Regions from separate parts of the Lysinibacillus sp. JNUCC 51 genome, predicted to be linked through region 1. Evidence: predicted binding sites of a transcription regulator. Region 1 holds the regulator's gene; each other region holds the start of a gene.
What was found. Region 1 encodes LexA, which represses DNA repair genes until DNA is damaged. Its sites were predicted from a motif close to CGAACATATGTTCG; they were not measured.

Region 1 (10,933 bases):
AATTATTCCGTACAATATGCAGGGTGTCGAGTGGTTAAATATAGTAACAAGAATCGTGTATATTGCTGTTATCGTAGCAATTTTGATTGATTTACTGATGAAGGGGCGCATTTATCAAATCTATCAAGAGCAAATAGAGAAACTTCTGGACCCAATTGTAAGTGCAGGCGTTGTGCTTACGATGATATCCATTTTGGGTCTCATATCCCAACTTTCCTATAACAGTTTGCTTGATTGGAAACTAAGCATTGCCTTCTCGACGATTACATTATTCCTAACAGCAAGTATTTCACTATGGCTTAGCACCGCACGTCACTTACGAACATTACGAATAACAGGTTTTGCCATCCTAGTCTTTGCGTTTATTAAACTTATATTCTTTGATTTGTCAGCACTAGACTTACTAATACGAGCAGTCCTGTTTATCGCGATTGGTGGGATAGGGTTGCTGTTGTCGGGTAGGTTGTTGAGGAAATAATAGAAAAGAGATTCCAATGTAGTGTTGGAATCTCTTTTTTATTATGGCTGCTTCCTTAAAGATTGTTGCTGTTAAAACATAAAAACAGAGTTAATCTACAAAATATGTAGAATCAACTCTGTTTTTATGTTTGATATTTCGTAAAGTTAGTTCTACAAGGACTTTTAAGATTTAAAAATAAAGCTCCTTTTTTGATAAACCTTTATAATTCCCCATATTGAGAATAAAGGAACAGAGAAAGCGATACCTAATAATAGTGATAAAACAGCTAAATTATCAATATTCCTATAAGTAATAAAGATAAACCACTTATCATCCCCATTACCTTCTCGTGATAGGTCAATAAATCTAATTTCGCGTGCCCATATTTCAATGCGACAATTATTGATGAGGTAGCACTCGAAAATAAATTAATAAGTAGTAAAAAATCTTCTATTATGCTATTAATAGCTTTAAGCAAGGAGTACCAACCTCAAACCTTTTTAGCGATGAGACAAAAACTAAAAATAACAACGTTCTTTATGAAGGACAACCATAATTTATCTTCTTTCGCGGGTGTCCAAACGCTTGTACTTGTCGTTTTGCTTTCGCTACAGAAAACATTGCTGTAATAGAGGAACTCAGTCTAAGAATGCCATGTCCTGTGGAAACGACTGAGTGATCAACTTCGTGATGACTTAGAGCCTCCGGCGGATGTCACGGAATTATGGGGAGGCATAATTGATTGGCGCGCATACTTCAAATGTATGGGCGTCTATTAGTATAGGAGGACATAAAAATGGAGATTGCTTATACAATTACAGTGTTAATAATTGGGCTCGTTCTTGGCTCGTTTTTTAATGTAGTAGGCTTACGTGTGCCTTTGAAGGAGTCCATTGTGCGTCCACCCTCGCATTGTACTTCTTGCAAGAGACAGTTGACGGCGCTTGATTTGGTGCCTGTTTTGTCTTATTTATTTTTAGGTGGAAAATGCCGTAGCTGTGGGCAAAAAATTTCTTGGATCTATCCGCTGATGGAACTTATAACAGGCGTGTTATTTGCCTTTGCATATTGGAAATTAGGCCTTAGTGCAGAATTTTTCGTAGCGCTATTATTAATTTCATTATTAGTTATTATTGTTGTATCGGATTTTGCGTATATGCTTATTCCTGATAAGGTACTATTATTCTTTTTACAATTGCTAGTTTCGGGACGTGTGATATCTCCTTTATCTCCGTGGTGGGACAGTATAGTTGGCGCTGTGGTAGGTTTTGGAATATTATATATTATAGCTGTTCTATCAAGAGGTGGAATGGGTGGTGGCGATATTAAATTATTCTTTTTACTTGGGCTCGTACTCGGCACAATACATGCTATTCTGACGCTATTTTTAGCAGCTGTCATTGGCATGATTGTTGGGATAGTTGTGTTAAAGGTACGCGGGCAAGGAAGAAAAATGCCTATACCATTCGGACCGTCTATTGCTTTAGCAGCTATTATTATCTATTTCTATGGGGATGCGTTGATGAATTGGTATCTCGGATTTTGGTAATTAATCCGGTGAGGGATTCCTTCAACGATTAATAATCTTCACCAATCAGACTTTTACAGCAGTTAATGCAAGATAAAGATCATGGAGGGGATAGGATGAAACCAATTATCGGTATAACGGCTTTTGCGGAGGATGATTTGTCCTCAAGATTAAATGCTGCTTATAGCAAAAGTATAATTGAAGCAGGGGGGGTTCCACTTATAATTCCACTTGGGGTTGAAGAGGATGTAGCACAAATTTTATCGTTGACGGATGGATTATTACTATCGGGTGGCTATGATGTACATCCATTCCTCTTTGATGCAGAACCTACACCAAAATTAGGGAAGGTTCATCCTGAACGAGATTCTGTGGAGCTTGCTTTAATTAACGCGGCTTATATTCGGAAAATGCCTATTTTTGGAATTTGTCGAGGGCTTCAAATACTAAATGTTGCGTTTGGAGGCACAGTCTATCAGGATATTGATAGTGAGTATCATAGTAAAAAATTAATAAAGCATGCTCAACAAGCAGCAAGAGGCGTTGCAACACATTATGTTAATCTATCACCTGATACATTATTAAAAGCGATTATTGAAGAAGAAAAAATTGCTGTGAATTCATTTCATCATCAGGCAATAAACGTAGTAGCAGAAAAGTTGAAAGTGATAGCAAAGTCTAGTGATGGTATCATTGAAGCGGTAGTACATGATGATTTACCATTTTGTCTAGCAGTACAGTGGCATCCTGAAGAGCTAGCCATTGCAGGAGATGAAGTATCAAAGAAACTATTTGCTGCATTTGTAAATGCAAGTTTGAAATTTAAGGTAGAGGCATAAAACTTTTTAGCATAGAAAGATGAAGAACAGCTTGGACAGAAATCAATCCCACGTTATGGGTAAGAGCTGTTTTAAATTAACTAAAGACTGTTAGGTGTAAGAATCCATTTTAAAGTGGGTTCTTTTTTAGTTTATAAAATAGCATTCAAAAGATAAGAAAAAGAGGTATATGCCCATTTGTGAACATAAAATCCTCTTTTTATACTTTAATATTGAGATGTTTTTAATGTACACGACGATATAGACCTACAACATGTCCCAAAATAGAAACTTGATCTACGATAATTGGCTCCATCGTTGCGTTTTCAGGCTGTAAACGAAAATGACTTTTTTCCTTAAAGAAACGCTTTACAGTTGCTTCATTCTCTTCAGTCATTGCTACAACAATATCACCATTATCAGCTGTTGATTTTTGTTTAACAATAACTAAATCTCCGTCTAAAATGCCAGCTTCAATCATTGATTCACCCATAATTTCTAGCATAAATAACTGATCTTCGCTTGTTCCATAAATATCTGGTAGTGGGAAATATTCATCGATATTTTCAACAGCAGTTATCGGAGAACCTGCAGTAACCTTTCCGACTAATGGAACATGAATAACATGTTGCTTTTGGATAGAATCCTCTGGTTCTAAAATTTCAATAGCACGTGGTTTAGTTGGATCGCGTCGGATCAAGCCCTTTTGTTCTAAACGAGCTAAATGTCCATGGACTGTTGAGCTTGAAGCAAGTCCAACTGCTTCACCAATCTCACGTACAGATGGTGGATACCCTTTTGCTCGTACTTCTTCTTTAATGAACTCTAATATGGCCTCTTGTCTTTTCGAAACTTTTTTCATTATTGCTCACCTCTTTTTTAATCATTCTACTTATTAATAGTATAACAGAATGCGAACACTTAAGCAAACATAGGTTCGAAAAGTGTTTGACAAAAACGTTTGTTCGTATTATTATGAGAACATACATTCCGAACAAACATTCTTAAAAAGGGGTTATAAACATGAACTGGTTAAAGAAAAATCCACATATTACAATTTTATTAGGAGCTTGTCTACTTTTTGCAGCATACCTTTTTATAACAGATCCAGGCGATGTAACGTACACAGAAATTGAAATTGCACATGGTGATAGCTTATGGTCGTTAGCCGATCAATACCGTGGTAAAATGAAAACGGATGAATGGATTAAGCTTGTGAAAACAGAAAATGAATTATCGAACGTACAAATTATTGCAGGTAAATCACTAGTGATTCCAGTAGTGGGTGATCAACCCTATCCTATAAATTCAATTGAAATTGCGAGAAACGAAAAATGATAATGAATCAACAATCGGCTGTTGTCTATTGCCGTGTGAGTACAGAAAAAGAGACACAAACTTCCTCGTTAGAACGTCAGCAAGAGGAATTAACGCGCTATGCTAAAGTACAGGGCTACGAAGTCAAACGTGTTTTTAAGGACAAGCATAGTGGCTATGATGTGGAACGTGAAGGTTTACTAGAAATGCTCGATTTCATAAAAGAAAAAGAAATAAATGCATTATTTGTGCAAGATGAAACACGTTTAGGGCGTGGGAATGCTCGAATGGCAGTATTGCATTTATTGCAGAAAACAGAAACAGATGTTTTTTCTATGCGAGATGAGGGACCTTTACAATTAAATGAAATGGATACGATGCTCCTAGAAATTTTAGCAATTGTTGAGGAGTACCAGCGCAGAATTCATAATGCTAAAATAAGACGTGGCATGCGTCGTGCCGTTGAAAATGGCTATCGCCCTGAAAACAATTTATCTAACCGTGGAAATCCAAATGGTCAAGAACGTAAGGATGTTCCTATAGAAGAAATTGTCAACCTTCGTAATCGAGGCTTCACCTTTGAAGAAATCGCTATGACTCTTAGAGGTCTAGGCTTTGAAGTGAGTAAAGCTACTGTCCATAGGAGATATCGGGAACATCAAGAGGGAAGCGAACAAATAAAATGACGTTTTAATCAGTGGGAGTTTTATCATCCTGCTGATTTTTTTATTTTTAAAGGCTTTAGAAGTGGAAAGGAGCGAGAAGTAATGGATAGACTTTTGAATGAATAACTAAAATTCATTTATCATGGAGAACAGTATCCAGTAGCCCGATAAAAATAAGAGAAGTAGCGATTTCTACCTCTCTGCCTCATATATTCTTTATAAATATGAAAAACAATCATCTTTCCCTGAAACTACCTTATGCCCATTCTTCTTCTAAAACAGCATAATAATACTCATCCCACCACTCATCTCCATTTGGGATGCATTTTTTAAAATAGCCCTCGCGTCTCATACCGATTTTCTCCATCACTCGATAGGATGGGGTATTTTCTGGCTGGCATGTTGCAATAATTCTATGAAGTTTCAATTCTTTAAATCCGTAGTCCAATACAGCTTTTGCTGCTTCTGATGCAAATCCATTATTGAAATAGTTCGGATTCAATACCCAACCAATCTCATACGTATGGTCACCAAAACATTGATGGAAAACAATATGACCAATTACAGTATTTTCGCTTAATAAAATAATGGGGAAGTGTTTTGCTTTTTCACCGTTATTTTCTGAAACGAACTTTTTTGCTTCTTCCTCATTAAAAACGCCCTCGGGAATATACTTCATTACAGTAGGATTTGAAGTATATTCATAGACAGCTTGCCAATCTTGAATTTCAAACTCTCTTATTAATAGTCTTTCTGTTTTGATAAACAATTTATATTCCTCCAAGCATAAATCAATTGTTGTTTTGGAACCCTATAAATTAGTTATACACTTGTAATTTCCAAAAGTCATGCAATTTATGGTATTTATTTCAAAAATTCAAGGATACTAGAAAGGTTGGTATAACTGCATTTTCGGGGAATACATGCTATACTTTGCATACCATATTCATTATGATATGTACTGAAAGGTGTGTAACTATGTTATCAAAAGAGAAAATTAACCGAATCAATGAACTTTCTGCTAAGGCTAAAAGTGGTACATTAACTGAGGCAGAAGCTAAGGAACGATCAGCACTACGTAAGGAGTATCTGGATACTTTTAGAGCAACTATGCGTGATACAATTGAAAACGTAAAAGTGGTAGATGCTGAAGGAAATGATGTAACTCCAGAAAAAGTAAAACAAGCGAGAAAGAATAAATTTCTAAATTAGTGTGACACATTTAAAGCAATTACTCCTCGGCATAATTGTGTCCGAAATTTGAATTGTGCTTAAGCAATTAATTCCTTTCAAAATCTAGGACAACCGCCGAAGGCATTATTTTTATTCAGCTAGCCCTAAAGCCGTGAAAATGTTTATTTATAAAAGTATTACTTCATAATGAGGGGCAATTTTATACTGAAATAATGATAAAGTATGTTATAAAAGGCAAATAGTATAACAAAAGCATTGTTTTCTGAAGCAATGTTGACTAAACTGTATAAGAACAATATATAGGACGAGAAAGGATGTCACAAAATAATGACTCAACATGCGGATCAACTAGCGATTAATGCTATCCGAACTTTGTCAATCGATGCAATTGAAAAAGCAAACTCAGGTCACCCAGGTTTACCGATGGGGGCAGCGCCAATGGCTTACACGCTTTGGACAAAACAACTTCAACATAATCCGGCTAATCCAAAATGGTTTAACCGCGACCGTTTTGTACTTTCTGCAGGTCATGGCTCTATGCTTTTATATAGCCTACTTCATCTTGGTGGCTACGGCTTACCAATGGAAGAAATTCAAAACTTCCGTCAATGGGATTCATTAACTCCAGGACATCCTGAATATGGTCATACAGTTGGGGTAGAGGCAACAACAGGTCCTTTAGGTCAAGGTATTGCAATGACAGTTGGTATGGCAATGGCTGAACGCCATTTAGCAGCTACTTACAATAAACCAGGACATGACATCGTTGATCACTATACATTTGCACTTTGTGGCGATGGCGATTTAATGGAAGGTGTAGCAGCTGAAGCTATCTCTTTAGCTGGTCACTTAAAACTTGAAAAGTTAATCGTTTTATACGATTCAAACGATATTTCTTTAGACGGTGATTTAGAAAAATCATTCTCAGAAAATGTCCAAAAACGTTTTGAATCTTATGGTTGGAACTATTTAAAAGTTGCTGATGGTACTGATGTTGAAGCAATTAACGCAGCTATCGAAGAAGCTAAAAAATCAACTGGCAAGCCAACACTTATCGAAGTGAAAACTGTTATCGGTTTTGGTTCACCAAACAAATCAGGTAAAGCTGCTTCTCACGGTGCACCACTTGGTCAAGATGAGGTTGTTTTAACTAAAGCATCTTATGAATGGGCACACGAGCCATTCCAAATTCCTGCTGAAGTATATGATACATTCGCAGCAGCAGCTAATGTACAAGGAGCACAACCTGAAGAAGCTTGGAATGCTAAGTTTGAAGCATATAAGCAAGAGTTCCCAGAATTAGCAGCGCAATTTGAAAACGCAATGAATGGTCAATTACCAGAGGATTTCGCTTCAGAATTACCAGTTTATGAAGTAGGTAAATCAGTAGCTACTCGTTCTTCTTCTGGCGATGCAATCAATGCAATTGCAAAGAAAACACCATCATTCTTTGGTGGTTCAGCTGACCTTGCCGGCTCAAATAAAACAACGATGAAAGACGCTGGAGATTTCTCTGCAGACGATTATGCTGGCCGTAATATTTGGTTCGGCGTACGTGAATTTGCAATGGGTGCAGCTATGAACGGTATGGCACTTCACGGTGGTCTTAACGTATTCGGTGGTACATTCTTCGTATTCTCTGACTATGTTCGTCCAGCAGTACGTCTTTCTGCCTTAATGGGTCTTCCTGTTACTTATGTATTTACACATGACTCAATCGCTGTAGGTGAAGATGGTCCAACACATGAACCAATCGAACACCTAGCATCTTTACGTGCAATGCCAAATCTATCTGTTGTTCGTCCAGCTGATGCAAATGAATCAGCAGTTGCATGGGAGCTAGCAGTAGCATCTGAAAAAACACCAACTGTTTTAGTATTATCTCGTCAAAACTTACCTGTTCTTGATGCATCTATTGATACAGTACGTGAAGGTGTTACTAAAGGTGCTTATACAGTGTCTCCTGCTACAAAAGAAGTGGCGGATGCCATTTTAATTGCAACAGGCTCTGAGGTTTCACTTGCAATTGAAGCACAAAAAGCACTAAAAGCTGATGGTATGGATGTGGCAGTTGTTTCAATGCCGTCTATGGATCGCTTCGAAAAACAAGACGCAGCTTACAAAGAATCTGTTCTTCCAAAGGCTGTAACAAAACGTCTTGCAATCGAAATGGGCGCATCATTCGGCTGGCATAAATACACTGGTTTTGAAGGAGACGTTCTTGCTATTGATAAGTTCGGCGCTTCTGCACCAGGTGAATTAGTAATGGAAAAATACGGATTCACAGTAGAAAATGTTGTAGCGAAAGTAAAAGCTCTATAATTTATAAATACCGCAATACTCAGTAGGTTAAATCTCCTCTGAGTACTGCGGTATTTTTTCATGTTTAGAAGACTTCACTAAAGAAATCCAAATAGCTGCACAATGAATTAGCAGCATAACGACAAAACAGTAAAAGCCCTTGGAACTTCCTCCAATATTTAGCTCATCAACTATAATGCCACTAAACCAAAGAAGCTGACCTGTGACAATTACCGAGAGGCTTGCAAAAAGTATACAAAACCAAATAGATACTTTTTTTATAATCACGATAATGAGTAGTAAAACTGCAAAAAGTAGGGTAGTTTCAAAAATCGGATCAAGAAGTGAAAACGTATTTTCATTTACGAAATGCTTATAAGTAAATCGAGTATCCACACAACCCCTCCTTATAAATAATAACGTTTATGGTAATAAAAGGTTTCTTAAGTGAAGAAACTTATCTGGTATTAATTTCCGTTTGGTATACAATGAGAAGAGTAGGAGGGCTATTTAAATGAACTCACAAGCTATACTCACACAAGTAAAGAAAACTTTCTCACAATTAGATTGTACTGGTGGGGGAGTTATTATTAATAAGCATGGTCAAACCGTACTAGAAGAATATTTTGGCGTGCAAGGACAACACCAAGACACAAAGAGAGTAGGACCACATACTCTTTTTCATCTTGCTTCGGTTCGTAAAACATATGTAGGTTTTGCTGTAGCATATGCGATTTATCATAACTATATTGCCTCAATAGATGATCCACTAAGTGATTATTTAGAAAATGAAAAAGTTTTTGCCGATGTATCAATTAGACATCTACTAACACATACTCACGGTTTACGTCGTCAAAATGAAAAAATAATGAAGGAATTCAAAGCAGGCTATAACTGGGCATACCGAGATATTAATGTAGAATTACTTGCTAAAGTCATTATTAAAGTTACTGGAAAAACTTTTGCAGAAATTGTAGATGAGCAAGTATTTCGAACATTGTCTTTTACTGAATCAAATTGGTTCAGTGAAAAAAACGAACAGCATATAGAAGTAATACATAATGATAGTCCATTTTGGTATGAAAGCGATGTATGTGATGGTAGCAAAATGAATATGTATAGCTCATTAAGAGAGCTAGCTAAGTGGGGACAAGTACATCTTGATAAAGGGAAATTACATGGAAAACAAATTATACCTGAGGAAATCATACAGTTATTAACGACAATTCAATCCCCGAATACTAAACCAAGGACCTTGCCCACTAATGGCTTTTTTTGGTTTATTCAGCCTCAACAGAGAGAAGGGGTTACAGAGTTAAGCCCAATATTACCACAAGGAAGCTTGCAATTACTTGGTTACACAAGTGTTGCTTTATTAGTAATTCCAAATGAAAATATTGTGGCAGTTCGTGGATTTAATAGCTTTGGTTCACCTGAAGGGTTTGATTACATTAAAGATATTCATGATTTTGGTTCAACAGTGTATCATTCGATTCTTTAACAGTAAAAGGAGAGCTTGTAATGAAAAAGTATAGCGTTGTTTTATTTGATTTAGACGGTACAATATCTGATCCTAAAATAGGGATAACGAAATCTGTTCAATATGCTTTACAAAAAATTAGTATAGTTGAGGAAGATCTAGATCAGCTTGAAACGTTTATTGGGCCTCCGCTGCAAGTTTCATTTCGAGAAATATATGGGTTGGATGATGTTCAAATACAGCAAGCAATTGCCTATTACCGTGAACGTTTTATCCAAAGCGGCATGTATGAGAATAAATTGTATCAAAATATATCCTCATTATTAGAAAGTTTACAGAAGGATGGATATCAGTTAGCAATAGCTACATCAAAGCCAACTGTATTTGCAGAACAAATTTTAAAATATTTCAACCTTGAACATTTTTTTGACTTTGTAGCAGGTAGCAATTTAGATGGGACACGCTCAGCTAAAGGAGAAGTTATTGCATTTGTACGCGAACATTTTAATGAAGTAAGTAACAATCAATTTATGATGATTGGAGATCGTAAATACGATATTATTGGGGCTCATGAAAATCAAATTGATTCTATCGGTGTTACTTATGGCTATGGCTCACTAGAAGAATTAACGGATGCAGAAGCAACATACATAGTTAACAATGTAGACGAGTTGCAAGAATTTTTTAATAGATTAGGTTAAAAAAATACGAAACTGCACTGGGAAAATGCAGTTTCGTATTTTTTTGGAAAACAGATAGAATCGTTGATAAAAGCTTGGAAATAAACCACCCAGCAAAATCACTGATAAATCAAAATTTACTTCGCTAGCCCGTTTTGAAAAGCGTAGACAACGGCTTGTGTGCGATCTTGAACATCGAGCTTCGCTAAAATATTGCTGACATGTGTTTTCACGGTTTTTAATGCAATATATAAATCATCGGCGATTTCCTGATTGGCTTTACCTTTAGCCATGAGCAATAATACTTCCATTTCACGTTCGGTAAGCTGCTCATACAATGGGGTACTATTTCCGTGGCGCATGCGATGCATCATTTTTGATGTTACTTCTGGTTCTAAAACAGTTTCACCGCCCATTGTTTTACGAATGGCATCAGCGATTTGCTTCGCATTGGATGTCTTTAAAATATAGCTGACTGCACCTGCCTCTA
Region 2 (10,933 bases), 2.3 Mb from region 1:
AAATTATTGTTGCTAATAAAATGGATATGCCAGATGCAGAAGAAAACTTAGAGGAATTCCGCAAAAAAGTGGGAGAAGACGTTCAAATTTTCCCAATATCAGCTGTTTCACGTCAAGGTTTAAAAGAGTTGCTATTTGCTATTGCCGATTTACTTGAAGTAACGCCTGAATTCCCTCTATATGATGATTTAGAAGAGCAATCAGACGCAACGGTAATGTATAAACATGAAGCAAAAGGTGAAGATTTCGAAATTACACGTGATGATGATGGCACATTTATTATTAGCGGATATGCAATTGAACGCCTATTTAAAATGACTGACTTTAGCCGTGAAGATGGTATTCGCCGTTTTGCTCGTCAATTGCGTGCGATGGGCGTGGATGAAGCTCTACGCGAACGCGGAGCGCAAGATGGCGATACAGTTCGTCTGCAAGAGTTTGAATTTGAATTTATCGATTAAGACAAGAGTTTTAGGGGGAAGCGTATGAAGAATGTTGCGAATCAGCGATATTATTTAGTTCGTGAAGATGTTTTAACGGATGCTATGCAAAAAACTTTGGAAGCGAAACACTTACTTTCAAGTGGTTCGGTATCTTCCATTTGGGATGCGGTAAAGCAGGTGGATTTATCGCGTAGTGCGTTTTACAAATATCGTGATGCTGTATTTCCTTTTCACTCAATTGTGCAGGAACGCATTTTAACAGTCTTTGTACAGCTTCAGGACCGTAAAGGAACACTTGCAAAGCTTTTAGAAACAGTGACAATTACGCATTGCAATGTACTGACTATCCATCAAACAATACCGATTCAAGGACGAGCTAATGTTACATTGTCATTAGATGTAACTAGTATGACATGTGACCTTGATGATTTAATACAGCAACTCAAACGTCTAGATTTTGTAGAGTCAGCGGAAGTAATTAGTTCTGGTGCATTGTAATGACTAAAAGCAAGCTTGAATTTTTGACAGAATGTAAATAAGTTCAAAAGGAGCAGTCCCATGTGATGTAAATACATCGCCTCATGGGACAGCTCCTTATTCTATAACAAAAGAGAAAATTCATAGAAAGAAAAAAATGGATAGAAAGTCATAAAGAGAGATTCCATAATGTTTGGGAAGCTTCATATTATGCCTTACCGACATTTGATGTAGAATAAAAGGAGTTCTCAGAAACTAAAAATTCTAAATTTTTACATTAGTGAAATTTAAAAAGAAGTTGAGGATAAAATTTATTAGAACGTTGTCATGTATATAAGTTGATTGGAGAGGAGACTGCGCGACTCCTTGGGGATCAGCAATAGAGGAACGAAGGTTAAAGCCATCACTTCCTTTGATAACGCCTTCGTGACCAACATCCAACACGACGCCCCCAGGAAGCTTTGCTCTGCGCGAAAGCGAAGCGTCAGCTATAAAGCGCACAGTCGGAACGGAAATCAACACCACGTTATGGTGATGAGCCAATTTAATATAAAATCAAAAGCTACAAGTTGTAGTGAAGGAGGTAGATGTAATGACAGAGCAACAATGGGAACAACGAATTGGATATTTAGGACCTGAGGCATCATTTACATACTTAGCAACAAAGGCAACCTTTCCGAATGAGTGGCTTATCCCTTGTTCTACAATTCCAGAATGTATTGAGGCAGTAGCTGAGGGGAAGGTAGATTTAGCAGTTGTACCACTAGAAAATGCTTTAGAAGGATCTGTATCGCTAACGCTCGATTATCTATTCCATGAGGCAACCCTATACGTTACAGGTGAGCTTCTATTAAAAATACAACAACATTTAATGGTCAATAAAGCGCAAAAGGACAATTGGGAATCGATTACCGGTGTTTATTCACATCCACATGCTCTAGCCCAATGTCATAAATACTTATTTTATCGTTTCAGCCATGTTCCGTTACATCAAACGACATCAACAGCAGCTGCTGCAAAATTTGTATCCGAAAATCCAAACGAGTGCATTGCGGCGGTTGGAAATGCAGCGGCAGCAGTTAAATATGGCTTAGAAATTGTTCAACCTGATATTCATGATTTCCATTTTAACCATACACGCTTCTTTGTATTATCAAAGCAAAATAGACGACTGCCACAAGAATTATCTGATGGACAGGCGAAGACAACTTTCATGATTACATTGCCAACGGACCGTTCAGGGGCATTACATCAAGTATTATCAGTATTTGCATGGCGACAGCTAAATTTAAGTAAAATCGAGTCACGACCATTAAAAACTGGCTTGGGTGATTATTTCTTTATGATTGATGTATTAGCTGATGAAAAGGAACCTATGATGCGCGGGGCGATGGAAGAACTAGCTGCACTTGGTTGCAAGGTGAAGTCACTTGGTACATACTTTACTTATCTAACGTCGGATGAGTAATAAAAGTGGCTAGGAGGAATCGTTGTGGGTGGCATTATTTTGTTTGATGGAGTGTGCAATTTTTGTGATAGTAGTGTGCAATTTATTATCAAATATGATCAAGCAGAGTATTTTCAATTTGCATCCATCCAAAGCGATGCTGGGCAGGCATTACTTGCACAATTCGAAGTACCAGAAAATATTGATAGTGTCATATTAATTGAGCATGGAAAGGTATATTTTGAATCCGCAGCAGCACTTAAAATCTGTAGGAGATTAGATAGTTTTTGGCCTGTTTTTTATATTTTCGTCATGATTCCGTCATTCATACGAAATAAAATATATCGAATATTTGCTAAAAATAGATATCGTCTTTTTGGACGAAAAGAAGTATGTTTATTGCCAACACAATCGCAACGAAAAAGATTTCTCTAACTTTGAAGCTATCCAAATAATGTGGATAGCTTTTTTTAACGGAAAATGAAACAGTAATTTAGCTGCTTTGGTCCAGGGCCTAATTTGTGACACTAATCGCCCAGTCGCCATTCCAATCAACTAATATATCCGGTTTATACTTTATAATAAATTTCACTACCAATTCTTGAAGAGGGGCCATAAATAAGAAACAAATGAAATAACTATAAATCATATTTTTTGTGGTAAAAATATCACTAAAAACCCTAAACATTTACGTATGTTTTCTATAAAAAAACTGCAAGTCTCCGTGGAGGCTAGCAGCTTTTAATCATTTATTTGATTTTCCACCTTATTGAAGCAAAGTTCGTTCAATTATTGATCTACAATTAAATAGCCCTTTTTTTGTAAAGTTAGTTCAATTAAATCTAAAATTTCCACAGAAGGAGCAGAAATAACATGAAGATGTGTACCACCTGTTAGTTCGGATAAATAACTAGCCTGTGTTTCGTTGACACGCTGAATAAATCTTTTTACTTCATGACGGTTAGAAACCATAATGGATGCGGTAATTTCCCCATAAATTGGGTGTTCAACAATAACATTTTTTACTGTACCACCGCAATCAACTATTGTTGTAAGTTCGTCTTCCGCATCCTCTGCAGTGTGGAAGCAAGGAATTGCACGTTCAACAGTTTGATGTAATTGTTCCTGATGCATATAAAGATATCCTTGGCTAGTTGCAATAATAGGTTCATTTCTAGCCTTTAATAATGTCATATCATTGACAATGACTTGTCTAGAAACATTAGCGAATTTAGCTAGGTCCGTCCCTGTTATAGGTGCTGTGCTTTTTTTTAGTTGTGCTAGGAGTTGCAGTCGGCGTTCTTCGCCTAACATTTTTTTCATAAGAGATCACCTCTGCCTGTAATAAAGGAAGCAGTTTTCCTTAAAAACTAGTGTACCATGAAGCATTTCCACATGCGTGAAATTTTTGTATCCAAATGAAACATTGAACATATGATACGAAGAGAGGAAGGGAGGAAAAAATTGCGTATTCATATTGTCCAAAAGGGAGACACGTTGTGGAAGATTGCGAAAGAGTACGGAGTTTCGTTTGAAGATTTAAAGCGACTTAATGCGCATCTTGCTAATCCAGATTATATTGTACCGGGCATGGAAATTATCCTACCTGAAAAAATGCATAGAGAAGGACATAGAGAGGGGGGACATAGAGAAGGACATAGGGAATCAAATAAAGAGGGGCATAAGGAACACATGCACAAAGAACATATGCACAAGGAGTCACCTACAAGGCACGTTAAAGAAAAAGAAGTTCAAAGACCAACGCCACCACCAATCATTGTACCACCACCACCAATGCCAGAACCACAGATGATTCCAATTCCATATCCAATGCCAATGCCGATGCCTCAGCCAGCTCCAGTTGAGCTTAGCTGGAATCAACAAGTTGTCATGCCAAGTGTAGAGCAAACTGTATCACCAATTCAAATTCAACCACAGCCTGTAGCCCAACCAGAGGCGCCACCACCAGCACCGATGCCGCAACCGATTTTTATCATGCCACAAATGCCAGCAGTACCACATTGTGCAAGCTGCCATCAGCCCGTGCATCATCATATGTATTGGCCGATGCCAATGCAACCGCAAGTTGAGGCTTATACAATGCCAGAGCAACCATCATGTGATATGGGATGCGAAAAAGTTGCTGGGGATTTCTTAGAATCTAGTACATCTCCATTCTTCCCTATGAGCCCTGAATATCAGCAAATGCCGGAAATGGAACAGCCCTGTGGTTGTCATGCACAACCAGTCATGATGCCAAATTGGCAAATGGACCCATGTTGCTGTCCACCACCATGTCCGCCACCATGCCCAATGCCATGTCCATCACACTGCCATATGCCGTATTCGTCAGTAGGACAATGGATGTCACCGCACTATTTCCCAGGCGGGATGACGCCTTATCGATGGTGAAAAAGCGTATATCATTGAAGAAGTAAAGCCGAATATTTGGAAGTATAAATATCAATCCAAAATTTATTTTGTGAAACGAGCAAAGCAAATAGAAATAGCAGAAAAGGTAAGGGTTATCCATCGACAGCTTGGACATCTAGAGCCCTCATTGATCTTACCTTTAATGAAAAGTGATGATGAATATTTAATCGTGCAAGATTGGCAAGAAGGAAGTCATAGTGCTAATTTTGCACATAAAAAGGATCGGAAGGAATCACTAAAGCTATTAAATACGTTACATGATACACATAAAAAAATTGCTTGGCAGCGGGTGCCAGGTTTGCATACCTATTCACAGCTTTTAAAATGGCAAATGCGTCATATGCGTTTTAAGAGCAGAAGGAATGAATTTCGTGCATTTTTAACAAAAGAAGAAATCAATCAAATTTCACATTATAGCGAGAAATCGTTACAGCTAATCGCTCAGGAAGATGTACATGAAAAAGAAATAACGCTTCTACATGGAGATGTCGTCCATCATAATTTTTTATGGTGCTCAGATGGGGAATTACGTTTAATTGATTTTGATTTGGCTCACCTTGGTGAAGCGGATGATGAATATATTTTATGGTTGCATCGTGTATTGCCAGCAGTAGATTATGACCTTGGTAAAATATTTGCTGAGCTACCAGAGTTGAAACGATTAGATAAAAGAAAGCTACATCGTTTAAAATATCCAAATGAGCTATTACGTGAATGGCTTTTTGCAGTAGATTTACCATTAGATCAACAGTTGGTATTTTTAGATTATTTAGTGCCATTTACAAAACGAGCTCTCACATATTGGCCAAAACTGTGGTACGATATTGATAAAATGATAAAGAAATGACCGTCTTTTGGCGGTCATTTTTGTATGTGCAAGACTACTTGTGTTATTTCTTATTGTCGAGCATTCGTTCGTAATATGCTATAATCGAAGACGATGATTGTGAGGGATTATAGAATGTATGATTATTTAAAAGGACAAGTAATGCGTATAACTCCAGAGTATATCGTCCTTGAGCAGCAAGGGATTGGCTGGCAGCTAAATACACCAAATCCATTTGCGTTCCGGACATCTGCGCTTGAGCAACAAATTTTTGTTCACTTGCATGTACGTGAGGATGCACAAGTGTTATATGGTTTTCCAAATTTAGACCAACGAGAGCTGTTCCGTAAGCTTATTTTAGTGTCAGGAATTGGACCGAAGGGTGCACTTGCTATTTTAGCTACTGGGAATCCGCAACAGGTTATCAGTGCCATTGAACGAGAAGATGAATCGTTTTTAGTAAAGTTTCCTGGTGTGGGTAAGAAAACTGCACGTCAAATGATTTTGGATTTAAAAGGTAAACTCGGCGGATTGCTGGATACTATTGAGTTGCCAAGTACAGAAGATGAATTACCGTTATTTGGTGTAAATCCATATAAACATGAGCTTGAAGAAGCTACTCTTGCCTTAATGGCACTTGGTTATTCTGAAAAAGAATTAGAAAAAATACGTCCACAACTCGAAGAGAACGACAAGCTTGAAACAACAGATGCATTTATGAAACAAGCTTTACAATTGCTATTAAAGCTAAAATAGTGAAAGGGGGGGAAGTACATGTCTGAACGTATGATGGCTAGTGAGGCAGGTAGCTATGATGAACAGTTTGAATTATCTTTACGGCCACAAAGATTAGCACAATATATTGGTCAACATAAGGTAAAGGAGAATTTACAAATTTTCATTGAAGCGGCAAAGCTTCGTCAGGAAAGTTTAGATCATGTGCTGTTATATGGACCGCCTGGACTTGGGAAAACTACATTAGCTGCTGTTATTGCTAATGAAATGAATGTCAATGTGCGCATGACTAGTGGGCCTGCGATCGAACGTCCTGGAGATTTAGCAGCTATTTTAAGCTCACTGGAGCCAGGGGATGTGCTCTTTATCGATGAAATCCATCGCCTGCCTCGTGCAATAGAAGAGGTGCTTTACCCTGCCATGGAGGATTTTTGTCTAGATATTGTCGTTGGTAAAGGCCCTGAGGCACGTTCTGTACGACTTGATTTACCGCCATTTACACTCGTTGGTGCAACAACAAGAGCGGGCGCATTATCAGCACCTTTAAGGGATCGCTTTGGCGTATTATTGAGATTGGAGTATTATGATAATACGTCACTTGCAGAAATTGTTGTACGTAGTTCGCATTTATTTGATGTTGAGATTGAGCAAGTAGCAGCACTTGAAATGGCGACACGCTCGCGTGGAACACCTCGTATTGCCAACCGTTTGCTAAAACGAGTGCGAGATTATGCACAGGTGCTCGGAGATGGTATGATAACGGAGGGTCTTGCTAAGCAAGCGCTTGAGCTATTACAAGTCGATCCTAGAGGGCTTGACCATATTGACCATAAACTTGTGACCAATATGATTGAGCGCTTCCGTGGTGGCCCTGTAGGCTTAGATACGCTGGCAGCATCTATTGGTGAGGAGCGCGTAACGATTGAAGATGTGTACGAGCCATATTTGATGCAAATTGGCTTTATACAGCGTACGCCACGTGGACGTGTGGCAACACATTCAGCCTACGAACATTTTGGATATGAATATCCCCAACAAACCTAGAAGAAGGAAGTATTTTCATGCGTGTAGAAGATTTTGATTTTGAATTGCCAGAAGAGCTTATTGCACAAACACCACTTTTGGACCGAACAGCTAGTCGTTTAATGGTTGTGACGCCAGGCTCAAAAAATGTAGAGCATCATCATTTTGCTCATATTTTAGATGAGCTACAAGCGGGAGACTGCCTTGTGTTAAATGATACAAGAGTCTTACCAGCACGTTTAATGGGCGTTAAAGAGGAAACTGGTGCTCATATAGAAGTATTGCTATTAAAGCAAATGGCAGGTACAGATGAATGGGAAACACTTGTTAAACCAGCTAAACGTGTAAAAGTCGGCACAGTTGTAACATTTGGAGATGGCTTACTGACAGCTACTTGTACAGGAGAGCTTGATCATGGTGGGCGTACATTTGAGTTTAAATATAATGGGATTTTTTATGAAATTTTAGAGCAACTTGGTGAGATGCCACTACCTCCATATATTCGTGAAAAATTAGAGGACAAGGATCGTTACCAAACCGTTTATGCAAAAGAGCGTGGCTCAGCTGCAGCGCCGACTGCAGGCCTGCATTTTACAGAAGAATTACTTGATCAAGTAAAAGCAAAAGGGGTCGAAGTTGTATTTATCACTTTACATGTGGGACTTGGAACTTTCCGTCCTGTAAGTGTAGATTCAATTGAAAATCACGAAATGCATTCCGAATTTTATAGTGTAACGGAAGAAACAGCATCTATCATAAACCGAGTAAAGAGTAATGGTGGAAAAGTGATTGCAGTTGGTACAACCTCTACACGTACATTAGAAACTATCGGTTCTAAATATGGAGGCGAAGTGCGAGCAGAACAAGGTTGGACGTCTATTTTCATTTATCCGGGATATGAATTTTCAATTGTGGATGGTTTAATCACAAACTTCCATTTACCAAAGTCTACCCTTGTAATGCTTGTTAGTACGCTTGCAACAAGAGAAACAATTTTAAGTGCATACCATCAAGCTGTAGAAGAAAAATATCGTTTCTTTAGCTTTGGTGATGCTATGTTTATTCGTCCAAAAGGAGAATAAAGAAAAAATCGGAGTACTGTTTTTACTTTAGATAAGAGAGGAATTTTTATAATATGACACAACCAGCAATTCGTTATGAGTTACTTCATACTTGTAAGCAAACAGGAGCACGCCTTGGAATCGTGCATACACCGCATGGCTCTTTTGAAACGCCAGCATTTATGCCTGTTGGTACACAAGCAACTGTTAAAACAATGTCACCTGAGGAATTAAAGGACATGAATGCAGGTATTATTCTGTCAAATACGTATCATTTATGGCTACGACCTGGTAATGATATTGTTAAGGAAGCAGGTGGCTTGCATAAATTTATGAACTGGGATCGCCCGATTTTAACAGATTCAGGTGGTTTCCAAGTGTTCTCACTTAGTCAATTCCGTAAAATCGAAGAAGAAGGCGTTCATTTCCGCAATCATTTGAATGGGGATAAATTGTTTTTAAGTCCGGAAAAGGCGATGGAAATTCAAAATGATTTAGGCTCGGATATTATGATGGCTTTTGATGAATGTCCACCTTACCCTGCGACATATGACTATATGTTGAAATCAGTAGATCGTACAACACGTTGGGCTAAACGTTGTAAAGAGGCACATAAACGTCCAGAAGACCAAGGTCTATTTGGTATCATTCAAGGGGGAGAATACGAGGATTTACGCCGCCGTTCTGCAGAAGCATTAGTTGAGCTAGATTTCCCAGGTTATGCTATCGGAGGGCTATCTGTTGGTGAGCCTAAGGATATTATGAACCGAGTGTTAGAGTTTACAACACCTTTAATGCCAACTAATAAACCACGTTATTTAATGGGGGTAGGGTCACCTGACTCATTAATCGATGGTGCTATTCGAGGCATTGATATGTTTGACTGTGTATTACCGACACGTATTGCTCGTAATGGCACATTAATGACATCTGAAGGCCGTTTAGTTGTTAAAAATGCAAAATATGCACGTGATTTCGGACCAATTGATCCGAACTGTGATTGCTACACATGTAAAAATTATTCACGCGCATATATTCGTCACCTAATCCGTACAGAAGAAACGTTTGGTATCCGTTTAACGACTTACCATAACTTACACTTCCTATTGAAGCTAATGGAACAAGTACGTGAGGCAATACGCGAAGACCGTCTTGGCGATTTCCGAGAGGAATTTTTCGAGAAGTACGGCTTTAATGGACCAAATGCAAAGAACTTCTAAAATTTGGTAAAAAATTATGTAAATTTGTGCGAACTGTGAATATTTTAAGCAAAAAAATGTCTATATTAGAAAAAATATTAGTAATATAGAAAAATTTTGGGCTTGTCCATCGCTTTTTTATGGTGGAATAGTCTATACTAAAAAAGAACTGGAAAGGGGGCAAGAATGATGGATCAACTATTAGGATTCGCACCAATATTATTAATGTTCGTTGCAATGTGGTTTATTTTAATCCGCCCTGCTAAAAAGAGACAGCAGGAAACACAAAATATGCAGGGTAGTTTGCAACGTGGAGATAAAGTTATTACAATCGGTGGCTTACATGGTGAAATTGACTCAATTGAGGACACAGCTGTGACATTAAAGATTTCAGACAATGTGCGCGTTAAATTTGACCGCCAAGCAATTGGACGAGTAGTGAATGGCGACCAATCAAAATAATAATGAGAAAAAGACTTACATTAATTGTAAGTCTTTTTTTACCTTCTTTCAGCAATTATTTTGAAGCGAAAGCGAAACGACAGGTACATATGAAATTATTTGGCCTATAGCCTCCGGACGTAATTATGCCAAGGCATATATCGTTACTTGATTTTTTCTCTTTTATTTTATTCAAATGCCATCGTTTTGTAATTTCTTAATTAATTCTGCTCCAGTTTCATTGCCATTTACCGTTATTCTGCTTAAAGCATATACATTATCGCCCATAGTAACACCTTTATTTTTAATAACAAAAGCCATTTTAAATCCAACATCCTTCGCTAATTTCATTGCATCTTCAGAATTAGTTCCGAAGGGGTAGCTAAGAGCAATTGGTTCATATCCTAATTTTTCTTTAATAATTTTCCTGGAAAGATTAAAATCTTTTTTAACCCTTTCTTCGTACTCTACTTGTGTTTCTAGTTTTCCATTAATGTAACTACGACCATATATGGCACCTTTCATTCCTCCGCTGAATGACTGTAATTTATAATGTGAATTCCAAGTATGGCTTTGGATGGTTATATAATCTTTCATTTCTTTTAATTGATCCCAATTCATTTTGGGAATTTCGTTTGTATATACATTTTTTTCGTTTGTTTCTAGGATGTGACTGGTGATAACAAAGATTTCTGCATGCATTTTGTATTTTTTCAAAATTGGATAAGCTTTTTCAAAGTTGCTTAAGTAACCATCGTCAAAAGTTATTAACACCGGATTTTTAGGCAACTCTGTTTTACCGTTTAAGTAATCATATAAATCTTGGGTTGTAATCGAATTGTACCCAT
Region 3 (10,933 bases), 1.3 Mb from region 1:
CCATAATGAGTGCCTCTACAACAGCGGGGAAGGGGACTCCTTCTCGTTGAGATGCAACACTGATCAGCATAGGAGTTGGTAGCATTTCTTGATGGAAGGTGGTGATAGCTACATAAAGCGATGGTGCCACCAAAGCTAGGCTAATTCCGAAAAACCTTAATATACGTACAAGGAAACTAATCATCCAATGCTGATAATAATCCTCAGCAGATTGTAAAAAGGATGTAAATAGAGCTGGTACAACTAAGACAAACGGTGAACCGTCCACTAGAATTGCAATTTTTCCGTCTAATATTTCACCAGCAATAACATCAGGTCGTTCTGAATTATAAATTGTAGGGAATATCGAGAATTTGGAATCTTGAATGAAATCTTCAATGTAGCCACTTTCTAAAATACCATCAATATTAATACGATCTAATCGAGAAAGAACCTCTGCAACTATTTTTTCATTCGCAATGTCATTTAAATACATAACAGCAACATCTGTTTTTGTTACTTCACCGACAATACGGGACTTAATCCATAGATTAGGACTTTTAATTTTCCGACGAATTAGAGCCGTATTTGTACGCAATGTTTCCGTAAAGGATTCCCTTGGACCTCTAATGACCGATTCTGTTGAAGGCTCCATAACAGCCCTATCTTTAGCACCTTTTGTACTTGTCACGATACCAGTTGAAGATTCATCTAATAAGATGACCGTATCACCATTCAAAATCGAATTGTATAGTGTTGAAAAATTGAAAATATCATTCACATCGCCGACTGTTAAACAAGAATCCCTTAAATAGCGAATAATCTTGTCTGTTTCTGTCTCCTGACTTGCCTCAATATCAAGCATTAGTTTATCAATTACAGATTCAGAAATGCTTATCTTATCGGTTAAGCCATCTACATAGATGATCGCGAACGCATATTTTTCAGCTTTTCCAACGGTAATTTCTCGTATGATCAGGTCATCACTATTCCCGAGTGCATTTTTAATTATCTTCAAATTTTGAGAAAGAGAACTATACAGTTCGTCGTGGTTTTGGGAGGTATCAGTAATTTTAGAAATAGACATTTTCATTCCTCCTCAAGATTTACATAACTATAGAATGTACAATTTTGAGAGAAGATAAACCAAGGTTGGAATAGAATTCAATTAACTTCTTTCAGCGGGTGGGTTTCCAAACAACCGCCGAAAGAAGTTAAAGTCTACGGCGGATGTCACTGAATCGGAAAGGAGTTCTTAAAAGGATGTTAGCCTAAAATCATCGCTTCCATGCGATAACGGCTATCTGACCTACATCCTGTTGTTGCTGTCGCTTCGCTTTCGCACAGAAAAAAACACTTTGCTGCCGCTACGCTTTCGCACAAAAGACATTTGTTGCTGCCGCTGCGCTTTCGCACAAAAAACATTTGTTGCTGCCGCTGCGCTTTCGCACATAAAACATTTGCAAGCCTAAGCACAAAGCCGATTCTGGACACAATTATGCCGAGGCATAATTGATAAAAAAAACAGTGTTCCCTTCGTATGAACGAAAGGAAACACTGCTTTATTTTTTATACTCATATTTTAATTCGTCATTTGTAGAATCCACATTTACATATAAACTATGATCATTGAAAAACCATAAATCTTTTTCATCTATATAGTAGGTAACATCGTCAATAACTGTCTTTACACCAATGTTGATTGGTTCTTCTCGTGTCATACCAAGAGAAAAGCCTTCGTGAAAAGGATTGGAACCACCGTATCTTGCATAAAAACGAATAGTATCTCCGGATTCTACTTCCATCTCATTTTTAAACCATTGTAGGGCTTCATCTGTTAGTACGATATTCATTAGAATGCTCCTCTCTTTGTTACAGCCATTTCACCTTTGGTTCAGTACCGTTTTTAATGCGTGCTATATTTGCTCGGTGACGGTATATGATAAAGGTAAATAAACAAGCTACTAAAATGCCCAGCGCAAAGTCGCCTGTAACAAAATAATAAACGATTGAATAAATAAGTGCTACTAAAGCGGCGATCATTGAAGTTAAACTTACAATCTTCGTTATTTTTAATGTTACAATAAAAGCAATAAATAGTAAGACAAATAGAGGCCATGAATATCCTAAGAGAACTCCTGCTGATGTTGCTACCGCTTTTCCTCCACGGAAACCAGCAAAAATCGGGAACATATGACCGATTACGGCTACTAGTCCAAGTATTAGTGAGTGGATAGAGACATCAGAGAATATAGGAAGAGCTACGAGTAAAACGGCTGCTGTACCTTTTAAGACATCCATAATCGTTACGACTATTCCTGCTTTTTTTCCTAAAATACGAAAAGTATTTGTCGCACCTAGATTACCACTTCCATGTTGACGAATATCAGTTTTATAAAAAATTTTGCCTACCCATAACCCAGAAGGGATCGAGCCGATTAGATAAGCACATAAAATAATAAGTCCATTTAGCATATTTGGACTCCTTTCATTCATTGATTATTACTTGGTACTAATAATATGTATCAATAATTCTACACTTTTTCTGTATAATCTACAATGTCATGAAGGAGATTTCTTAGTGTATCTTGAATTCATTACAAAAGATAACTATCTTTCAAGGATTTTTAGATGTATTTGAATGTAGGTTAGTCTTTTTGACATGATTTATGTAGTCAGCATGAAAGCACTTTCTAAAAATATAGGTAAAATGGCAATTTTGTCAATCACTCATTCCTTTGGTAGAATAGAAGTCTATCTTTAATTTCTAGAGTAAGCTAGTATGAATCTTCTTTAGACAGAAGAAACCCATCTATTACTGTACCTGTATATTTTTCAGAGAATATTCAAATGCTTTTGAATGAAAGTTAAAGCCTTCAGCGTTTAGTATCGTTTTGAAAAAGAGTGATGAGCAGAAGTTAGTCATATGTTGTTTTATTTATGCAACTAATGTTTATAATCCTGCGTCAAGGGGAATAGGAAAGTTAGTAATACATATTGAAACAACTATTGCAACTTTTTCTTCCGGTAAAAAGCTCAAAACGATAAAGCTGTGAAGAAATTTTTAAAATTTATTGGGCCTGTCACTAGCTATTGACAGGAAATGCTATTATTATTAGGTAGAGAATATAAATAGAACATGCGTTTGTTTTTTTGGAGGGGAAATTTTTGGCGAATAAACAGTCACCAAGCGTCTATAATGATGACGCCATTCAAGTATTAGAAGGATTAGAAGCGGTACGAAAACGACCCGGCATGTATATCGGTTCTACAGATGGCCGTGGACTTCATCACCTTGTATATGAAATCGTCGATAATGCGGTGGATGAAGCACTGGCTGGCTTTGGTTCTCATATCATTGTCAAAATTCATAAAGATCAAAGTATCAGCGTTCGAGACTTCGGCCGTGGAATGCCAACTGGTATGCATAAAATGGGGAAACCAACTCCAGAGATTATCTTCACTGTTTTACATGCTGGTGGTAAATTCGGACAGGGTGGCTATAAAACAAGTGGTGGTTTACATGGTGTAGGTTCTTCTGTTGTTAATGCTCTATCCACTTATTTAGAAGTAACGATTCACCGCGATGGTAAAAAGTATCGTCAACGTTTTGAAAACGGTGGCCATCCTGTGACGACATTAGAAGAAATTGGACAAACAAAACAGACAGGAACACTTGTCCATTTTTTACCGGATGATTCGATTTTCTCTGTAACAAAATACAATTATGATACGCTTGCAGAACGTTTACGTGAGTCAGCATTTTTATTAAAAGGCTTAAAAATTGAGTTAATCGATGAACGCGAGGAAGGCAAAGGCGATGTTTTCTTTTATGAGAACGGCATTGAAGCTTTCGTTGCGTATTTGAATGAGGAGAAAGATGTACTTCATCCTGTAAAGTATGTTGAAGGGATTCAAGACGAAATTGAAGTAGAATTCGCCTTCCAATACAATGATGGTTACTCAGAAACAATCCTTTCATTTGTTAACAATGTACGTACACGAGATGGTGGGACACATGAAACAGGTGCTAAAGCAGCGTTAACACGTGTTTTTAATGAATATGCAAGAAAAATTGGTCTGTTAAAAGATAAAGATAAAAATCTTGAAGGGACAGACATTCGAGAAGGCTTAGCGGCGATTGTTTCTGTTCGTATACCAGAACATTTACTACAATTCGAGGGGCAAACGAAGGGTAAGTTAGGGACGAGTGAGGCACGATCGGCAGTAGATAGTGTTGTCTCGGAGCAAATTTTATATGTGCTTGAGGAAAACGCTGAATTGTCTGCATCTCTTGTGCGTAAAGCTATTCGTGCGCAACAAGTACGTGAAGCGGCTCGTAAAGCGCGTGAAGATGCACGAAACGGCAAAAAAAGCAAAAAAGGCAGTACGATTCTTTCAGGGAAATTAACACCTGCACAATCTCGAAATGCGGCGAAAAACGAGCTGTATTTAGTCGAAGGTGACTCTGCAGGTGGCTCTGCAAAACAAGGTCGAGACCGTACATTCCAAGCGATTTTACCATTGCGTGGTAAAGTTATAAATACGGAAAAAGCAAAGCTGCAGGATATTATGAAAAATGAGGAGATTTCAACGATTATCCATGCCATTGGTGCTGGTGTCGGAACAGATTTCTCTGTCGAGGATTCATCCTATGATAAAGTCGTTATTATGACCGATGCTGATACTGACGGTGCGCATATTCAAGTGCTGCTGTTAACGTTCTTCTATCGTTATATGCGACCTTTGATTGAAGCTGGAAAGGTATTTATCGCACTACCACCACTTTATAAAATATCAAGAGGCACTGGAAAAAAAGAAGTGATTGAATATGCTTGGACCGAAAATGATTTACAAACGGCCATTAAAAAAGTTGGAAAGGGTTACATATTACAGCGTTATAAAGGGCTTGGTGAGATGAATGCTGACCAGCTGTGGGATACGACAATGAACCCTGAAACGCGTACATTAATTCGTGTAACAATTGAGGATGGTGCACGTGCTGAAAGACGTGTGACAACATTAATGGGCGATAAAGTAGAGCCACGCCGTAAATGGATCGAAGCGAATGTAGACTTCGGTATGGAGGATGATTCAAATATTTTAGATAATGAATTCATCCAACAAGAGGAGGACCAAGCATGAGTAGTACGGAAAAATTTCAAGATTTACCTTTAGAAGAAGTTATGGGTGACCGTTTTGGTCGCTATAGTAAATATATTATTCAAGACCGCGCGTTGCCTGATGCACGTGACGGTCTTAAGCCTGTGCAACGACGTATTTTATTTGCGATGTTTACAGAGGGCAATACGAACGATAAACCATTCCGTAAATCAGCAAAAACTGTCGGTAATGTTATAGGTAACTATCACCCACACGGTGATAGCTCAGTATATGAAGCAATGGTGCGTATGAGTCAGGATTGGAAGGCGCGTCATATGCTTATCGAAATGCATGGAAATAACGGTTCCGTTGATGGTGACCCACCAGCAGCGATGCGTTATACAGAGGCAAGACTGTCTGCTATAGCGGCGGAGATGCTACGCGATATTGGCAAGAAAACTGTTGAATTTGTACCAAACTTTGATGATCAGGATATGGAGCCAACTGTTTTACCCGCTCGTTTCCCGAACTTACTAGTCAACGGTTCAACGGGTATTTCGGCAGGCTATGCTACGGACATCCCTCCTCACGCACTTGATGAGGTGCTAGACGGTGTTCTTATGCGTTTAGATAACCCAAATACTACTGTTGATGAATTAATGACCGTTATTAAAGGGCCTGATTTCCCTACAGGTGGTATCATTCAAGGTGTTGATGGCATTAAAAAAGCATACGAAACAGGACGCGGTAAAATCATAGTACGTGCGCAAGCAGTCATTGAGCCAATTAAAGGTGGTAAAGAGCAAATTGTTATTACGGAATTACCGTATGACGTTAATAAAGCAAATCTTGTGAAGAAAATCGATGAGCAACGTGTAGATAAACGACTTGAAGGAATTGCGGAAATTCGTGATGAATCGGATCGTACAGGCCTACGTGTTGTCATTGAACTGAAAAAAGAGGTTCCTGGCCAAGGAATATTAAACTATTTGTTCAAAACAACTGATTTACAAGTAGCTTATAATTTTAATATGATTGCTATCCATAATCGTCGTCCGACAATGATGACATTGCCATTGTTACTGGATTCTTATATAGCCCATCAAAAGGAAGTCGTGACGAACCGCTCCATTTACGATTTGCAAAAAGCTAAAGATCGTTCGCATATTGTTGATGGTTTGATCAAGGCACTGTCCATCTTAGATGAAGTCATTGCAACAATTCGTTCTTCTAATGATAAACGAGATGCGAAAACGAATTTACAGGTGAAGTTTGACTTTACAGAAGTACAATCAGAGGCAATCGTTAGTTTACAATTATACCGTTTAACAAATACGGATATTACAGAATTACGTGCTGAACAGGAAGAGTTAAATAAATTGATTGCTAAGCTTGAAGGTATTCTTAATAGTGAAGCAAAACTTGTTCGTGTTATTAAACAAGAACTACTCGACATTAAAAAGCGCTTTGCGGAGCCACGTCGTTCAAAAATCGAACAAGAAATTGAAGAAATCAAAATTACGTTAGATGTCCTTGTCCCAAGTGAAGAGGTTGTAGTGACTGTCACAAAGGATGGCTATATTAAGCGTACATCTACACGTTCACATGCAGCTTCGAATGGTCAGGATTTTGCGATGAAGGATTCCGACTATTTATTATATGAAGCCAATTTAAATACACAGCATCATCTTCTGCTGTTCACAAATCGAGGCAATTATATTTATCAGCCTGTTCATGAACTACCTGATATTCGTTGGAAGGATCTTGGGCAGCATATTTCAAGTATTGTGCCGACTGGGGAAGATGAATCTATTATAGCTGTATATGGATTTGAGACATTCGAACAGGCCAATACGTATATTTTAACGGCTACGAAAGATGGACAAATCAAACGTTCACCTTTAGCGGATTACGCTGTTACACGTTATTCGAAGCCAATAAAAACGATGAATGTTAAGTCAGGCGATGAAATGATATTTGCAGGTATTGTGACAGACAATGCAGAATTAATGTTAACGACAGATACTGCCTATGCTATTCGTTTCCCAATGGAGGAATTACCGGTAACTGGCGTAAAAACAGGTGGCGTCAAAGGGATTACACTGAAAGACGGAGAAGCATTAGTCGGCGTCAATGTTTTACCGCCAAACGACACGGCATATGTTGCGATTGTGACGCATCGCGGTGCTGTGAAGAAAATGAATGTTGCCGAGGTAGAGATGACGAGTCGTGCAAAACGCGGCTTAAAAGTGTTAACAGAATTAAAAGCGAACCCACATCGTATCGTAGCTGTAGTTAAGGTAACTGATGAGGAACAGTTAATGATTGAAACGGAAAAAGGTATGCAAGAGATCCTTGATGTGCAAGCATTAACTCGAGCAGATCGCCATTCAAATGGCTCCTTTAAAGTGGATATATCTACAGACGGTGCCATTTCAAATGTCTTTGCGGTCAAAAAAGAAGAGAAATAACATTAATAGCCCATGCTCCTTTGAGCACTGGGCTATTTTCAGTTATATGGAAACCGATGAGCTTGGTGCTAGTGTAATATTACAATCTAAGAAGGGGGATTGTAATGTTACAAATTCCCGAACTTAAATAAAACAATAAAGTCGTTAGAAAATCTAAGTTTTATTACATAATATCGACCGATTTCCGAAATAGGTGGAAAAACAACCTTTAAGATGAAACAGGTACTTTTCTTTCATTCTGTTCACTAACTTTAGCGTATAGCGATTTTGTTATTATGTAGTACAAAAATGTACCAGTTAATCCGAGAATAAGGAGTAGTCCGCTCATATATATGGGGCGAATCCACTCTCCAATAATGATTAATAACGAAGATATAATCATTGCTCCGTACATAGTCAAGCTATTAAAAGCCATATAGGTGCTACGAGCGTTTGATGGGGCAAGTTCTCCTATCATCGCCTGTTTAATAGGGATATACATCAACTCACCAATTGTTCCAATAAACATGGCGATAAAAAGAAACAACAGGTTATTTGAAGAAGCAAAACACTAAAACATATTGAAAAAATTAGCATTCCTGTAACAAGAGTCCAGCGATCACTGCATTTTTTAAATAAGAATAATACAACACTTGATAAGAGAACTACAAGAATAGTATTCTCTGTTCGGAGAAAACCAAGCATTTTTGTGCCGTCCACGATGAAATCAATACCAAACAATGAAGCTGATTGCTGGGGTATATCTTTATCAAGACGAATCCCAATATAGTTCGATAAAGACTGTTCCAAGGTAAAGATCAAGATTGCTCCTAAAATATAAAACATAAACAGCTTATCTTTTAAAACGGTTGAATAGGTTTGAAACATCTCTACTAGTGAAAATTCTTTCTTATGAGTAGAAGAAGTCTTAGATGAAGGTTCTGGTAAGTAGGTTTCTGTGATAAAGAATATGGTCATGAATACAGATAGCAATGAAATTAGTGAAATCCCAATAAATAGCTCAAATAAGTAGTTTTTAAAAAGAAATGCGCCAATGATTCCTCCAATTGCAGTTGATAAATTCCCCAACCAGTAGCTAATTGTAAATACAAGCTTTCTCGACTCGGAATTAGTAACATCAATAATCATAGCTTGTGCGGCTGGCTGAAACATTCCTCCACAAAACATATTGATGATAAAGAATGCGGCAGAAATATATGGAAGGTTAAACCAAGGTGAATTACAAAGTGCTATAAACAGATACGAAAGCAATATACCAATTTAAGCATAAATCATTATTTTTTTTCGCCCAATTTTATCTGAAATATGCCCTCCGATAAATCCTCCAATGCCCCCGCTAATCACTATTATTATAAGAATAATACCCGTTTTAGTAGCTCCGATATTTTGAGTAAAATAAATTGCCAGAAAAGGTATAACAGCCATAGAAATAAGGCCGCCTAGAAATTGCATGACTAGGCGAAGTTTGATGTTGGGATGGATATCTCTCAATTTCATATAAATCACTCCTCGTATAATAAGTAAGCGCTTTTCCGATAAAGGAAGTGGTGGTCTCATTTACTCTTTTTATGTTTTCCTAATTGAGGCCTGCATAGCTAGGGGAGTCAAAAAGGAAATCATCCAAACTATTTTTCATGTGGAAAAAAATATTGTCTATAGATGCCGCCCAGTTTTTTGAGGTTCCTAATTTTATTGGGTACATGAGAAGGATGGAAAAGGCTTATGAATTAGAGATAGGTCCAAATAATCTTAGGGCTTGTCTCGTTATATCCTTCCACACCCTGTTTGTATACTCATCGATAAACGTTAAACGCATTCCGTTTAAAATGGATAGGTATGACTAAGTAATTAATGAAGGTGACTCTTCATAAAAGTAACCAAGCCTTTGACCTGCTTCAATAACCGGATAAATACAGTCTATGAATAATTTAACAAAATCATCTAGTTCTTTAAAAAGCTTTGGAAATCGTTCAGGTCTTGCAAGAACCTGTTGAATTAATCGTAGGTATTCACTTCTCGTTGCAAAAAGTTGCACATGACAATCTATCATTTTCTTAATTATTTCAAGAGGCTCACCTGTAAAGCGTTCTTCTATTTCAATAAAATATGGTTTGATTTCCTCCAAGGGTTCCAATATTGCCGCTTCATAAAGTTCTTCTTTTGAATTAAAATACGTAAATACGGTGCCAAAGCTAACTCCTGCTGCCTTAGCAATTTCGGCCACTTTTGTCATTTTCACTATATAATTTAATTGCGGCATTTAAAATTGTAGATCTTTTTCTTTTCTTTTTTTCATCATTAGTAAGTATCGAATTCATTTTGTTACTCCTTTCATAATAAATGATTGATTAATCAATCAAGTTTTATTGTAATTTGTTTCCATTGTCAATATAATAAAGGGTTTTTTTCTATATTTACAGGTAGTTAAAATATTTATGGCGCTTTCAGTAAATCGAGCCTTGTCATTTCCGGATAGGTATGGGTATAATAATCACGAAAAGTTCATATGGAAAGAATGTAGGGGGGCTGGTGTTGCCAGCTGAGATTGTGTCCGATAGACGCTGACCCTTTGAACCTGATTTGGCTCGTACCAGCGTAGGGAACATCTATTCAAAAAGTAAAAGTTTTTGATATTGTTTGCAAAACGTCTGGGAAGAATCCTAGGCGTTTTTTATGTTTTCAGACTTCGCTTTCTTCTGGTAAAAACATTCATCATTCATAAACACTTTCACATTACTTACTTGGAGGATTCAGCATGAAAAAATGGTTATTCATCCTGATGGCTGTACTTTTAACTTTAGTGGGCTGTAGCGAAAAAGAGGTTAAAAAGGATGCTAAAGGATTAACGAAAGTGTCAGTCGTTCTTGATTGGACACCGAACACAAATCATACAGGTTTATATGTAGCGAAAAAACTTGGCTACTTTAAGGAACAGGGCTTAGATGTTGATATTTTATTACCTGGCGAAACGGGAGCCGATCAGCTTGTGGCGTCTGGCAAGGCTCAGTTTGGAGTAAGTTATCAGGAAGGGATTACACAGGCACGTGTGCAGGATGTACCTTTAGTATCGATCGCAGCGATTATTCAACATAATACTTCTGGCTTCGCATCCACTGCATCAAAAGGCATTACGTCACCAAAGGATTTTGAAGGTAAAACATACGGTGGCTGGGGTGCACCACTTGAAAAGGCTGTACTACAATCACTAATGCAAACAAAAAATGCAGATATTAATAAGTTAGATATTGTCAATGCGGGAGATTTAGATTTCTTCACAATGATGAAAAAAGATATTGATTTTGCGTGGATTTATTATGCATGGACAGGTATTGAAGCAGAATTGCGTGGCGAAAAACTAAACATGCTATATTTAACAGATT

Region 2: ruvA (Holliday junction branch migration protein RuvA) is a predicted target of LexA. The motif match lies at 5,705-5,718, and genes of this name have one in related genera.
Region 3: parE (DNA topoisomerase IV subunit B) is a predicted target of LexA. The motif match lies at 3,114-3,127, and genes of this name have one in related genera.

The regions. Positions count from the first base shown of each region.
Region 1 covers NZ_CP065545.1:1,073,022-1,083,954, reverse strand. Annotated here, with positions in the region: gene JNUCC51_RS05630 (DUF2339 domain-containing protein) at 1-478, shown strand, start outside; gene JNUCC51_RS05625 (prepilin peptidase) at 1,257-2,009, shown strand; gene JNUCC51_RS05620 (gamma-glutamyl-gamma-aminobutyrate hydrolase family protein) at 2,105-2,827, shown strand; gene lexA (transcriptional repressor LexA) at 3,051-3,668, opposite strand; gene yneA (cell division suppressor protein YneA) at 3,830-4,144, shown strand; gene JNUCC51_RS05605 (YneB family resolvase-like protein) at 4,141-4,809, shown strand; gene JNUCC51_RS05600 (GNAT family N-acetyltransferase) at 5,045-5,557, opposite strand; gene JNUCC51_RS05595 (DUF896 domain-containing protein) at 5,767-6,000, shown strand; gene tkt (transketolase) at 6,310-8,304, shown strand; gene JNUCC51_RS05585 (hypothetical protein) at 8,332-8,679, opposite strand; gene JNUCC51_RS05580 (serine hydrolase domain-containing protein) at 8,798-9,784, shown strand; gene JNUCC51_RS05575 (HAD family hydrolase) at 9,805-10,464, shown strand; gene JNUCC51_RS05570 (response regulator transcription factor) at 10,581-10,933, opposite strand, start outside.
Region 2 covers NZ_CP065545.1:3,869,551-3,880,483, forward strand. Annotated here, with positions in the region: gene obgE (GTPase ObgE) at 1-461, shown strand, start outside; gene JNUCC51_RS18655 (ACT domain-containing protein) at 486-941, shown strand; gene pheA (prephenate dehydratase) at 1,513-2,388, shown strand; gene JNUCC51_RS18665 (thiol-disulfide oxidoreductase DCC family protein) at 2,413-2,802, shown strand; gene JNUCC51_RS18670 (transcription repressor NadR) at 3,157-3,690, opposite strand; gene JNUCC51_RS18675 (LysM peptidoglycan-binding domain-containing protein) at 3,832-4,779, shown strand; gene JNUCC51_RS18680 (phosphotransferase) at 4,850-5,647, shown strand; gene ruvA (Holliday junction branch migration protein RuvA) at 5,762-6,382, shown strand; gene ruvB (Holliday junction branch migration DNA helicase RuvB) at 6,401-7,405, shown strand; gene queA (tRNA preQ1(34) S-adenosylmethionine ribosyltransferase-isomerase QueA) at 7,423-8,466, shown strand; gene tgt (tRNA guanosine(34) transglycosylase Tgt) at 8,520-9,665, shown strand; gene yajC (preprotein translocase subunit YajC) at 9,834-10,106, shown strand; gene JNUCC51_RS18710 (polysaccharide deacetylase family protein) at 10,278-10,933, opposite strand, start outside.
Region 3 covers NZ_CP065545.1:4,904,659-4,915,591, forward strand. Annotated here, with positions in the region: gene JNUCC51_RS23760 (spore germination protein) at 1-1,066, opposite strand, end outside; gene JNUCC51_RS23765 (HesB/YadR/YfhF family protein) at 1,542-1,832, opposite strand; gene plsY (glycerol-3-phosphate 1-O-acyltransferase PlsY) at 1,852-2,454, opposite strand; gene parE (DNA topoisomerase IV subunit B) at 3,148-5,124, shown strand; gene parC (DNA topoisomerase IV subunit A) at 5,121-7,553, shown strand; gene JNUCC51_RS23785 (hypothetical protein) at 7,762-8,061, opposite strand; gene JNUCC51_RS23790 (MFS transporter) at 8,034-8,804, opposite strand; gene JNUCC51_RS23795 (hypothetical protein) at 8,814-9,050, opposite strand; gene JNUCC51_RS23800 (TetR/AcrR family transcriptional regulator) at 9,394-9,813, opposite strand; TPP riboswitch at 10,063-10,172, shown strand; gene JNUCC51_RS23805 (ABC transporter substrate-binding protein) at 10,309-10,933, shown strand, end outside.